DNA from 2 places in the Mumia flava genome. Region 2 is predicted to be linked to the other one. Evidence: riboswitches for the same ligand, from Rfam matches in the RefSeq annotation. Region 2 holds a riboswitch; the other holds the start of a gene.
What was found. A riboswitch is a leader RNA that binds a small molecule or an ion and turns the genes downstream of it on or off. The one in region 2 is predicted to bind thiamine pyrophosphate.
Positions count from the first base shown of each region.

Region 1 (5,425 bases), on a different contig from region 2:
AGGCGTTCCACATCGCCTCCACCGGCCGCCCGGGCCCGGTGCTCGTCGACATCTCCAAGGACGCGCTCCAGAGCATGACGGAGTTCGCGTGGCCGGCCGAGCTGTCGCTGCCGGGCTACCGTCCGACGACGAAGCCGCACGGCAAGCAGGTCCGCGAGGCCGCGCGGCTGATCGCGGCCGCCAAGCGGCCCGTGCTGTACGTCGGGGGCGGCGTTGTCAAAGCGAACGCCTCGGCCGAGCTCAAGGTGCTCGCCGAGATGACCGGCATCCCGGTCGTCACCACGCTGATGGCGCGCGGTGCGTTCCCCGACAGCCACGACCTGCACCTCGGCATGCCCGGCATGCACGGCACCGTGGCCGCGGTCGGCGCGCTCCAGAAGAGCGACCTGCTGATCTCGCTCGGCGCACGCTTCGACGACCGGGTGACCGGCGAGCTGTCGTCGTTCGCCCCGGGCGCCAAGGTCATCCACGCCGACATCGACCCGGCCGAGATCTCCAAGAACCGCGTCGCCGACGTCCCGATCGTGGGCGACTGCCGCGAGGTGATCGCCGACCTCGTCGTCGCGCTGCAGGTCGAGTACGCCGACAACCCCGCCGACTACGCGTCCTGGCGCACGTACACGACCGGGATCCGCGAGCGCTACCCGCTCGGCTACGAGCCGGCCGAGGACGGCGGCCTCGCGCCGCAGCAGGTGATCGAGCGGATCAGCGCGCTGTCGGGGCCCGAGGTGACCTTCACCGCCGGCGTCGGTCAGCACCAGATGTGGGCCGCGAACTTCCTCGACCACGAGCGCCCGGCCCGCTGGATCAACTCCGGCGGCATGGGCACGATGGGCTTCTCCGTGCCCGCCGCGATGGGCGCCCAGGTCGCGCGACCCGGCGAGCCGGTCTGGGCGATCGACGGCGACGGCTGCTTCCAGATGACCAACCAGGAGCTGGCCACCTGCGCCCTCGAGGGGATCCCGATCAAGGTCGCGGTCATCAACAACTCCTCGCTCGGGATGGTCCGGCAGTGGCAGACGCTGTTCTACGGCGGCCGCTACTCCAACACCGACCTCCAGACCGGTCCCGACGCCGCCCGGATCCCGGACTTCGTCAAGCTCGCCGACGCGTACGGGTGCGTGGGCCTGCGCTGCGAGCGCGCCGAGGACCTCGACGCGGTGATCGAGAAGGCGATGTCCATCAACGACGTCCCCGTCGTGATCGACTTCGTCGTCCACCGCGACGCGATGGTGTGGCCGATGGTCGCCGCCGGCGTCAGCAACGACATGATCCAGATCGCGCGCGACATGGCGCCCGACTTCGGAGAGGAAGAGCTGTGAGCACCCACACCCTGTCCGTCCTGGTCGAGAACACCCCCGGTGTGCTGGCTCGTGTGTCGAGCCTGTTCATGCGGCGCGGGTTCAACATCGAGTCGCTGGCGGTCGGCCCCACCGAGTATCCGGAGATCTCCCGGATGACGATCGTGGTCAACGTCGACGAGCTCCCGCTCGAGCAGGTCACCAAGCAGCTCAACAAGCTCGTCCAGGTCCTCAAGATCGTCGAGCTCGAGCCGGAGTCGGCCGTCGAGCGCGAGCTGATGCTGATCAAGGTCCGGGCCGACTCCCAGACCCGTGGACAGGTCCTCGAGACCGTCCAGCTGTTCCGCGCCAAGGTCGTCGACGTCGCGCCCGACGCCGTGACGATCGAGGCGACCGGCGACCCGGGCAAGCTCGCGGCGATGCTGCGGGTGCTCGAGCCGTTCGGCATCCGCGAGATCGCGCAGTCCGGACGCGTGGCGATCGGCCGTGGTGGCCGCTCGATCACCGACCGGGCCCTGCGTTCGGTCACGCCGTCGTCGACCCAGACCGCCTGAGCCGACGCACCCCGCCGTACCGGCCTGTCCGGTCCGGCACCCGAAGACCCACCGGCACAACGAGAAGGAGCCAACCCGTGCCTGAGCTGTACTACGACGACGACGCCGACCTGAGCGTCATCCAAGGCCGGAGCGTGGCCGTGCTGGGCTACGGCAGCCAGGGCCACGCCCACGCGCTGTCGCTGCGTGACTCCGGCGTCGACGTCCGCGTCGGCCTGCCGGAGGGATCGAAGAGCCGCGACAAGGCCGAGGCCGAGGGTCTGCGGGTCCTCACCCCGGCCGAGGCCGCCGCCGAGGCCGACGTGATCGTCATCCTGGCGCCGGACCACGTCCAGCGGAACCTCTACTCCGAGTCGGTCGAGCCGAACCTCAACGACGGCGACGCGCTGATCTTCGGACACGGCTTCAACATCCGCTTCGGCTACATCAAGCCCCCGGCCGGTGTCGACGTCGGCATGATCGCCCCGAAGGGCCCGGGCCACCTGGTCCGTCGCGAGTACGTCGAGGGCCGTGGCGTCCCGGTGCTCGTGGCCGTCGAGCAGGACGCGACCGGCAACGCCTGGCCGCTCGTCCTCTCGTACGCGAAGGGGATCGGCGGTCTGCGTGCCGGCGGCATCAAGACCACGTTCACCGAGGAGACCGAGACCGATCTCTTCGGCGAGCAGGCCGTGCTCTGCGGCGGCATGTCGGCGCTGGTCCAGGCCGGCTTCGAGACGCTGACCGAGGCCGGCTACCAGCCCGAGGTCGCGTACTTCGAGTGCCTCCACGAGCTCAAGCTGATCGTCGACCTGATGTACGAGGGCGGCATCGCCAAGCAGCGCTGGTCGGTCTCCGACACCGCCGAGTACGGCGACTACGTGTCGGGCCCGCGGGTCATCGACAGCCGCGTCAAGGACACCATGAAGGACGTCCTCGACGACATCAAGAGCGGCGCGTTCGCTGAGCGCTTCATCGCCGATCAGGACGCCGGTGCGCCGGAGTTCAAGAAGTTCCGCGAGGAGAGCGAGCAGCACCCGATCGAGGCCACCGGCCGCGAGCTGCGTCAGCTCATGGCGTGGGTGAAGAGCACCGACGACGACTACACGGAGGGCACCGCCGCCCGCTGACGCGACGCGGCTCCGTACCTCCTCGACGGCCCGGGCACCCCTGCGTACGGCAGGTGCCCGGGCCGCCGTACGTCCCGACCGCGATTCGTCGAGTTGCGGTCGGATCTGCGCCTGCGATTCGCGCCGGAACTCGACGAATCGCGGTCGCATGGGTGGGCTGGGTACGGGGTGGTGCGGGCGGTAGGGTGGGCGGCGAAGTCGATGGCCGGGGTGCCCGCAGGGCTGAGAACACACCCGCCGAACCTGATCCGGGTCATGCCGGCGAGAGGGAGCCACTGATGCTCGAACCATCCACCGTCGCCCACGTCCACACGCGTCTGCGCGAGACGTCACCGCTGGTGCAGGTCATCACGAACTACGTGTCGATGGACATCGCGGCCAACCTGCTGAACGCCGCCGGCGCCTCGCCGGCGATGGTCCACGACGCGCACGAGTCCGGCGAGTTCGCCCGGATCGCCGGCGCCGTGGTGGCCAACATCGGCACGCTGTCGGACCCGTGGGTCGACGGCATGCTCGCCGCGGTCGCGCAGGCCGAGGCCGACGGGACGCCGTGGATCCTCGACCCGGTCGCGGTCGGCGCCACCACCTTCCGTCGCGACACGGTCGACCGGCTGCTCGAGCACAACCCCGCGGTGATCCGCGGCAACGCCAGCGAGATCCTGGCGATCGCCACCTCGGCCGGTGCCGGACGCGGCGTGGACGCCGACGCGGCGGTCGAGGACGTACGGTCCGACGCGGAGGCGCTCGCGTCCAAGCTTGGCACGGTGGTCGCGATGACGGGCGCCACCGACCTCGTCACCGACGGCACCCGTTCGGTCACGATCACCGGCGGTGACCCGAGGGCGCCGATGATCACCGCGCTGGGCTGCTCGGCGAGCGCGCTGGTCGCCGCGTGCTGCGCGGTCCACGACGACGCGCTGGAGGCGTCCGCGTCGGCGCTCGCGATCCTGTCGGCCGCCGTCGAGAAGGCCGGCGAGAAGGCCGAGGGGCCCGGCTCGCTGCGCTGGCGGCTGCTGGACGCCCTGTCGACGCTGAGCGCCGACGAGGCCGCCGCGGTCGCGGCCCGCTGAGCCGCGCGATGGACCTGCGGCTCTACCTGGTCTCGGGCGACGTCCCGCTAGGCTCGGACCTGATCGACGTGCTGGAGCAGGCTGCGCTGGGCGGTGCGGCGACGATCCAGCTCCGGCTCAAGGGCGCATCGCCCGCCGAGCGCGTACGGCGGGCCGCTGAGGCGGCCGAGCGGCTCGCTCCGATCGGCACCACGTTCGTGGTCAACGACGACATCGACGCCGCGCTGGCGGTCGAGGGCGCCGGGCTGCACGTCGGCCCGGACGACCTGCACCCGGCGGCCGCCCGTGAAGCGCTCGGCCCCGACCGCGTGATCGGTTGGTCGTTGCACGACCTCGCGCAGCTCGACGACGCCGAGGCGCTCGCCGCGTCCGACTACCTCGCGGTGAGCCCGGTCTGGCCGACGCCGACAAAGCCCGACACCACCGCGCCGTGGGGGCTCGACGGCGTCCGCCGATTGCGCGACGCCGTACCGCCCGAGGTGCCGCTGCTCGCGATCGGCGGCATCGACGCGACCAACGCCGCGTCGGTGATCGACGCCGGTGCCGACGGGATCTGCGTGGTGTCGGCGATCTGCGCCGCCCCCGACCCGTACGGCGCCGCGATCGGGCTGCGCCGGGTCGTGGATGCCGCGCTGGACGAGAGGAGCATGCGATGACCAGCGTGCCCGTGATGCTGTCGATCGCCGGCTCCGACCCGTCGGGCGGAGCCGGGATCCAGGCCGACCTCAAGACCGCCACGGCGCTCGGGGTGTACGGCGCAGCGGCGCTGACCGCGCTCACCGTCCAGAACACCCGGGGCGTGACCGGGATCCACGGTGTCCCGCCGGCGTTCGTGGCCGACCAGGTCCGCGCGGTGCTGGACGACCTCGAGGTCGGCGCGATCAAGATCGGCATGCTCGGCACGGCCGACGTCGTCGACGCGGTCGCCGAGGTCCTCGCCGGCACCGACGTCCCCGTCGTGCTCGACCCGGTGATGGTGGCGACGTCGGGGGACCGGCTCGTGCCGGAGGACGCGGTCGAGGCGATCCGCGACCGGCTCGTGCCGAGGGCCACGGTCGTCACCCCGAACGTCCCCGAGGCCGCGGTGCTCGCCGGGGTCGCGCCGGCGCGGAGCGTCGACGACCTGGGCGCGGCCTCCCGGGCGCTGCGCGAGGCCGGTGCCGCAGCGGCACTGGTCAAGGGCGGCCACCTCGGCGGTCCCGAGAGCGTCGACGTGCTCGCCGACACCGCGGGCGTGCGGGCGTACGCGTCGCCGCGGGTCGCGACCCGCAACACCCACGGCACCGGCTGCACGCTGTCGTCGGCGATCGCGTCCGGGATCGCCTCGGGCCTCGCGCTGCGCGACGCCGTCGGGGCCGCCAAGGACTACCTGGACGGCGCGCTGGACGCCGGCG
Region 1 covers NZ_PGEZ01000002.1:778,300-783,724, reverse strand. The annotation lists gene CLV56_RS17775 (acetolactate synthase large subunit) at 1-1,322, shown strand, start outside; gene ilvN (acetolactate synthase small subunit) at 1,319-1,855, shown strand; gene ilvC (ketol-acid reductoisomerase) at 1,933-2,961, shown strand; TPP riboswitch at 3,158-3,249, shown strand; gene thiM (hydroxyethylthiazole kinase) at 3,240-4,031, shown strand; gene thiE (thiamine phosphate synthase) at 4,040-4,687, shown strand; gene thiD (bifunctional hydroxymethylpyrimidine kinase/phosphomethylpyrimidine kinase) at 4,684-5,425, shown strand, end outside.
Region 1: another riboswitch for thiamine pyrophosphate. It lies ahead of thiM (hydroxyethylthiazole kinase); the one in region 2 lies ahead of thiO (glycine oxidase ThiO).

Region 2 (5,425 bases):
GCTCGGCTGCGCGACCTGGGCGCACGCGTCGTGATGACCCGAACCCGCAACAGCCTGAAGCTGTGGGGTCCGTGCGTCGACGTCCGGGGCAAGCTCGGCAACCGCGGCTTCCGCGGCCGTGCACGCCCGGCCGACGCCAAGGTCAGCATCCACGCCGACGGGTCGACGAGCGGCGGACGCGGGTTCCACGTGATCGTCTCGACCAAGCGGCACCGTGCCTCCGGCACCGTCGGGTTCGGACGTGACGTCCGGCGGGCGCTGGCGCAGCGCGGGTTCCGGAAGGCGAACTACATCGCGGGCGGGGACGGCTTCGACATCAGGGGCGACCTCGCGACCCTCAACCTCAGCCGGATCCCGACCGTCATGGTCGAGCTCGGCAACATGCGCAACCGCCGCGAGGCGAAGGTGATGCACAGCAAGCGTGGCCAGAAGCGGTACGCCCGTGCCCTCGCCGCCGGCGTCCGACGGTCGCTGCTGGGCTGAGGCGGCTTCGGGCTGTCGGCCGTACGGCGAGGCTCGCGCGGCGCCCGCGCAGCGCGACGACGTGGAGGGTCGTTCTCATTCTCGCGCACACCGTGCGCGCACGGTGTGCGCGAGAATGAGCCGACGGCGGCCACAACCGTGTGGGACTACCTCCGGCCACGACCGTCGGCGGGACGACGAGGCGACGGTCGCAGGCGGCCTCGTGACCCGCGCGCGCCGAGCGACGCACCTACGCTCGGTCTGTGCAGCTCCAGACTCGGGCGACCAAGGACCTCGGTGGCTCCGCGCTGCGCCAGATCCGCGCATTCCTCGTCCGCAGCTTCGACGGCGATCTCGGCGCCGAGGACTGGGAGCACACCCTCGGTGGCACCCACGTGCTCGCGTACCGCTCGGGCGTGCTCCTCGGGCACGCGTCCGTCGTCACCCGGACGCTCTGGATCGGCACCCGCTCGTACGCCACCGGGTACGTCGAGGGTGTGGCGGTGGCGGCGACGCGGCGCCGGCGCGGCCTCGGGACCGCACTCATGGGCGAGGTCGCCCGCCTGATCGAGGACGGCTACGACCTCGGCGCGCTCGCGTCGACCGATCTGGCTCTGCCGTTCTACGGCGCCGCCGGGTGGATCCCGTGGCGCGGGCCGACGTCCGTGGTGCGGCCCGACGGCTCGGCGGTGCGGACGCCGGAGGACGACGGGTCGGTGTTCGTCCTGCCCTGTGGCCACGTCCTGGACGCGAGCGCGCCCATCAGCTGCGACTGGCGTCGCGGTGACGTGTGGTGAGCCCGGCCGCCATCGCGTCGGCGACCTCGGCGGCGGCGGCCGCGCTCTCGCCGCGCAGCCCCTCCACGACGCCGCGACGGTCTGCTTCGGAGCGGTTCTGACTCAGCTTCGCCTTCGCCTCGACGGCGTCGACCTGGATCTCGACCCCGACGATCGCCCGCAGCTGCTGGTCGACGAACGCGTCCGGCGCGTCGGTCACGTCCCACACGGGCGTACGGGTGCTCTCGTGGTGCCGGGTGAGCCGCGTGACGGCGTCGCGGACCCAGTCGGGGTCGTCGTGGACCCTCACGGTGCCGCGCAGGTGGACGGCCGAGTAGTTCCAGGTCGGGACCACGCGGCCGTGCTCGCGCTTCGTCGCATACCAGGACGGCGACACGTACGCCTGAGGACCGTTCACGACCATCAGCGCCGCGGCGTCGTCCACGATCGTGCGCCAGTGCGCGTTGGCCCTCGCCATGTGGGCGACGACCCGGGACTCCTCACGCAGCCACAGCACCGGCAGCAGCGTCGACTGCGGACGACCGTCCGCGTCGACGGTGACCAGGTCCCCGGCGCCCACGGCCGCGACCAGGGCATCGATCTCGGCCGCATCGTCCAGCGCGTTCGGGCGGGGCACGTACATGCGACCACGGTACGCGGCGGGACGGACGGGGCAGGGCCGGCAGGGGAGGGCCGGACGCGACGGAGCCCCGTCGATCCGTGAGGACCGGCGGGGCTCCGTGCTGCGAGCGTGCGCTCGGGTTCCGATCAGGCGATCAGAAGCCCATGCCGCCCATGTCGCCCATGCCGCCGTCCGGCATCGCCGGAGCAGCCTTCTCGGGCTTGTCGGCGACGACGGCCTCGGTGGTGAGGAACAGCGCCGCGATCGACGCGGCGTTCTGCAGCGCCGAGCGGGTCACCTTGGCCGGGTCGAGGATGCCCTCGGCGATCAGGTCGACGTACTCGCCGGTGGCCGCGTTGAGACCGTGGCCGGCCGCGAGACCGGACACCTTCTCCGCCACGACGCCGCCCTCGAGGCCCGCGTTGACCGCGATCTGCTTCAGCGGGGCCGAGGCCGCCGCCTTCACGATCTGGGCACCGGTGGCCTCGTCGCCCTCGAGCTCCAGCTTCTCGAACGCCGCGGCGGTCGCCTGGACGAGCGCCACGCCGCCACCGGCGACGATGCCCTCCTCGACGGCGGCCTTCGCGTTGCGAACGGCGTCCTCGATGCGGTGCTTGCGCTCCTTGAGCTCGACCTCGGTGGCCGCGCCGACCTTGATGACGGCCACGCCGCCGGCCAGCTTGGCGAGGCGCTCCTGGAGCTTCTCGCGGTCGTAGTCCGAGTCGGAGTTCTCGATCTCGGCACGGATCTGGTTGACGCGACCGGCGATCTGGTCGTCCGAGCCGGCGCCGTCGACGATCGTGGTCTCGTCCTTGGTCACGACGACCTTGCGGGCCGTGCCGAGCAGCGACAGGTCGGCGTTCTCGAGCTTGAGACCGACCTCCTCGCTGATCACCTCGCCACCGGTGAGGATGGCGATGTCGGCCAGCATGGCCTTGCGGCGGTCACCGAAGCCCGGAGCCTTGACGGCGACGGACTTGAACGTGCCCTTGACCTTGTTGACGACCAGGGTGGCCAGCGCCTCGCCCTCGATGTCCTCGGCGATGATCAGCAGCGGCTTGCCCGACTGCATGACCTTCTCCAGGACCGGGACCATGTCCTTCACGCTGGAGATCTTGGAGTTGACGATGAGGATGTAGGGATCCTCGAGCACCGCCTCCATGCGCTCCGGGTCGGTGTAGAAGTACTGCGAGATGTAGCCCTTGTCGAAGCGCATGCCCTCGGTGAGCTCGAGCTCGAGCCCGAAGGTGTTGCTCTCCTCGACGGTGATGACGCCTTCCTTGCCGACCTTGTCCATCGCCTCGGCGATGATCTCGCCGACGCCGGTGTCAGCAGCGGAGATCGCGGCCGTCGAAGCAATCTGCTCCTTGGTCTCGATGTCCTTGGCCATCCCGAGCAGCTGACCGCTGATCGCCTCGACGGCCTGCTCGATGCCGCGCTTCAGCGCGATCGGGTTGGCGCCGGCGGCGACGTTGCGCAGGCCCTCACGGACCAGCGCCTGCGCCAGGACGGTCGCCGTGGTCGTGCCGTCGCCCGCGACGTCGTCGGTCTTCTTCGCGACCTCCTTGACGAGCTCGGCACCGATCTTCTCGTACGGGTCCTCGAGCTCGATCTCCTTGGCGATGCTCACGCCGTCGTTGGTGATCGTGGGGGCGCCCCACTTCTTCTCGAGCACGACGTTGCGGCCCTTGGGGCCGAGGGTCACCTTGACGGCGTCGGCGAGGGTGTTCATCCCGCGCTCGAGGCCGCGCCGGGCTTCCTCGTTGAATGCAATGGTCTTCGGCATGTCTCCCGCGATTCCTCCGCGTAGAGGTGGATGGGCCAGGCGATGCCCGCGACGGACGGCCCGCGTCCGCGACGATCCCTTCTCGCCGCGACCTTCGAGCCTCATCGGTCTGACCCGATTCGTACCTAGCACTCGTACGAGACGAGTGCTAAGTCCAGTTTTAGCACTCGGACCTGACGAGTGCAAAGGTGGGCCGTCCGGGTTTGACCCGGCACGCCTCGCCTTCCTAGGGTGCCTCACGTCCACGCGGGAGCCCAGGCACGGGCTGAGAGGGGGCTGACGCCGCCCCGACCGCCGAACCTGATCCGGGTCATGCCGGCGAAGGGAGTCGGAGTGTCGCCGTCGGTGTCCCCCACCCAGGCGGGTTCTCGCCCGCGCTCACCCGCCGGGCGCAGCCGTACGTCGGTCGCGGTGGTGGGCGCCGGGATCGTCGGGCTGTCGTGCGCCTGGCGGCTGGCCGAGCACGGGCACGACGTGACGATGTTCGACCCCGCACCCGGGCAGGGCGCGTCCTGGGCCGCGGCCGGGATGCTCGCGCCGGGGGGCGAGGCGTGGTTCGGCGAGGAGGCGCTGCTGGCGCTCGGGACGAGCTCGCTCCGGCGGTGGCCGCGGTTCGCCGCCGACCTGGGGAGGACGAGCGGGCAGGATCCCGAGCTTCGTCGAGCAGGGACGCTGCTCGCGGCCGCCACCGGCGACGACGCCTCGGACGTGGAGCGGTCGGTCGCGCTGATGCGGCGGCACGGGATCGCGGTCGAGCCGGTCGGGCGGCGCGAGCTCCGGCGGCGCGAGGGCGCGCTCCACCCGGCACTCCACGGCGCGTACGCGGTGCCGGGTGACCACAGCGTCGACAACCGGCGCCTCACCGCCGCACTCCGTGAGGCGGTCCGAGCACGCGGCGTCGAGCTGGTCGCCGACCACGCCGACGTGGTCACCACGGACGGCACGGCGGAGGGGGTCAGGACCCGTTCCGACGGGCGTACGCATCGCGCCGACGTGGTCGTCGCCGCGGGTGGGGCGCGGCTGCGTGAGACGACCGGGGTGCCGCCCGCCCTCGCAGACGCGGTCCGGCCCGTGAAGGGTCAGATCCTGCGGGTACGGGGCGGCGCGGGACTGCTGAAGCACACCGTCCGGGCGCTCGTGCGCGGCACGGGCGTGTACCTGGTCCCGCGCGACGACGGCGAGATCGTCGTCGGCGCGACGACCGAGGAGGTCGGGTACGACGAGGACGTGACCGTGGAGGCGGTCCACGACCTGCTGCGGGTCGCGGTCCAGGTCGTCCCCGAGCTGCGGGGCTGCCGCTTCACCGACGCGGTCGCGCGGCTGCGACCGGGGACGCCGGACAACCTTCCGCTCGTCGGACCGGCCGACGTGCACGGACTGCTCGTCGCGACCGGCCACTACCGCTCCGGCGTCCTCCTCGCGCCCCTGACGGCCGACGCGATCGTCGCGCACGTCGAGGGGCGACCCGATCCGATGCCCGAAGCCGACCCGCGGCGCATCGCCCGGCGCACGGCCGCCAGCCCTACCCCCAGTCCCGCAACCCGAGGAGAACGATGAGCGTCCAGGTCAACGGCGAGGACCGCGACCTCGCCACCCCGATCACCGTGGCCGACCTTCTGGTCGCGCTCGCGCTGCCGCGCCGTGACGTCGCGGTCGCCGTCGACGGAGCGGTCGTGCCACGGTCGACGTGGGAGTCCGCGATCGTCGACGAGGAGTCCGAGGTCGAGGTCGTCACCGCGGTCCAGGGCGGGTGAGCGCGATGTCCGACGACCTCGAGAT
Region 2 covers NZ_PGEZ01000001.1:1,279,743-1,285,167, forward strand. The annotation lists gene CLV56_RS06060 (N-acetylmuramoyl-L-alanine amidase) at 1-483, shown strand, start outside; gene CLV56_RS06065 (GNAT family N-acetyltransferase) at 726-1,259, shown strand; gene CLV56_RS06070 (FMN-binding negative transcriptional regulator) at 1,225-1,881, opposite strand; gene groL (chaperonin GroEL) at 2,015-3,646, opposite strand; TPP riboswitch at 3,883-3,990, shown strand; gene thiO (glycine oxidase ThiO) at 3,992-5,203, shown strand; gene thiS (sulfur carrier protein ThiS) at 5,200-5,400, shown strand; gene CLV56_RS06090 (thiazole synthase) at 5,406-5,425, shown strand, end outside.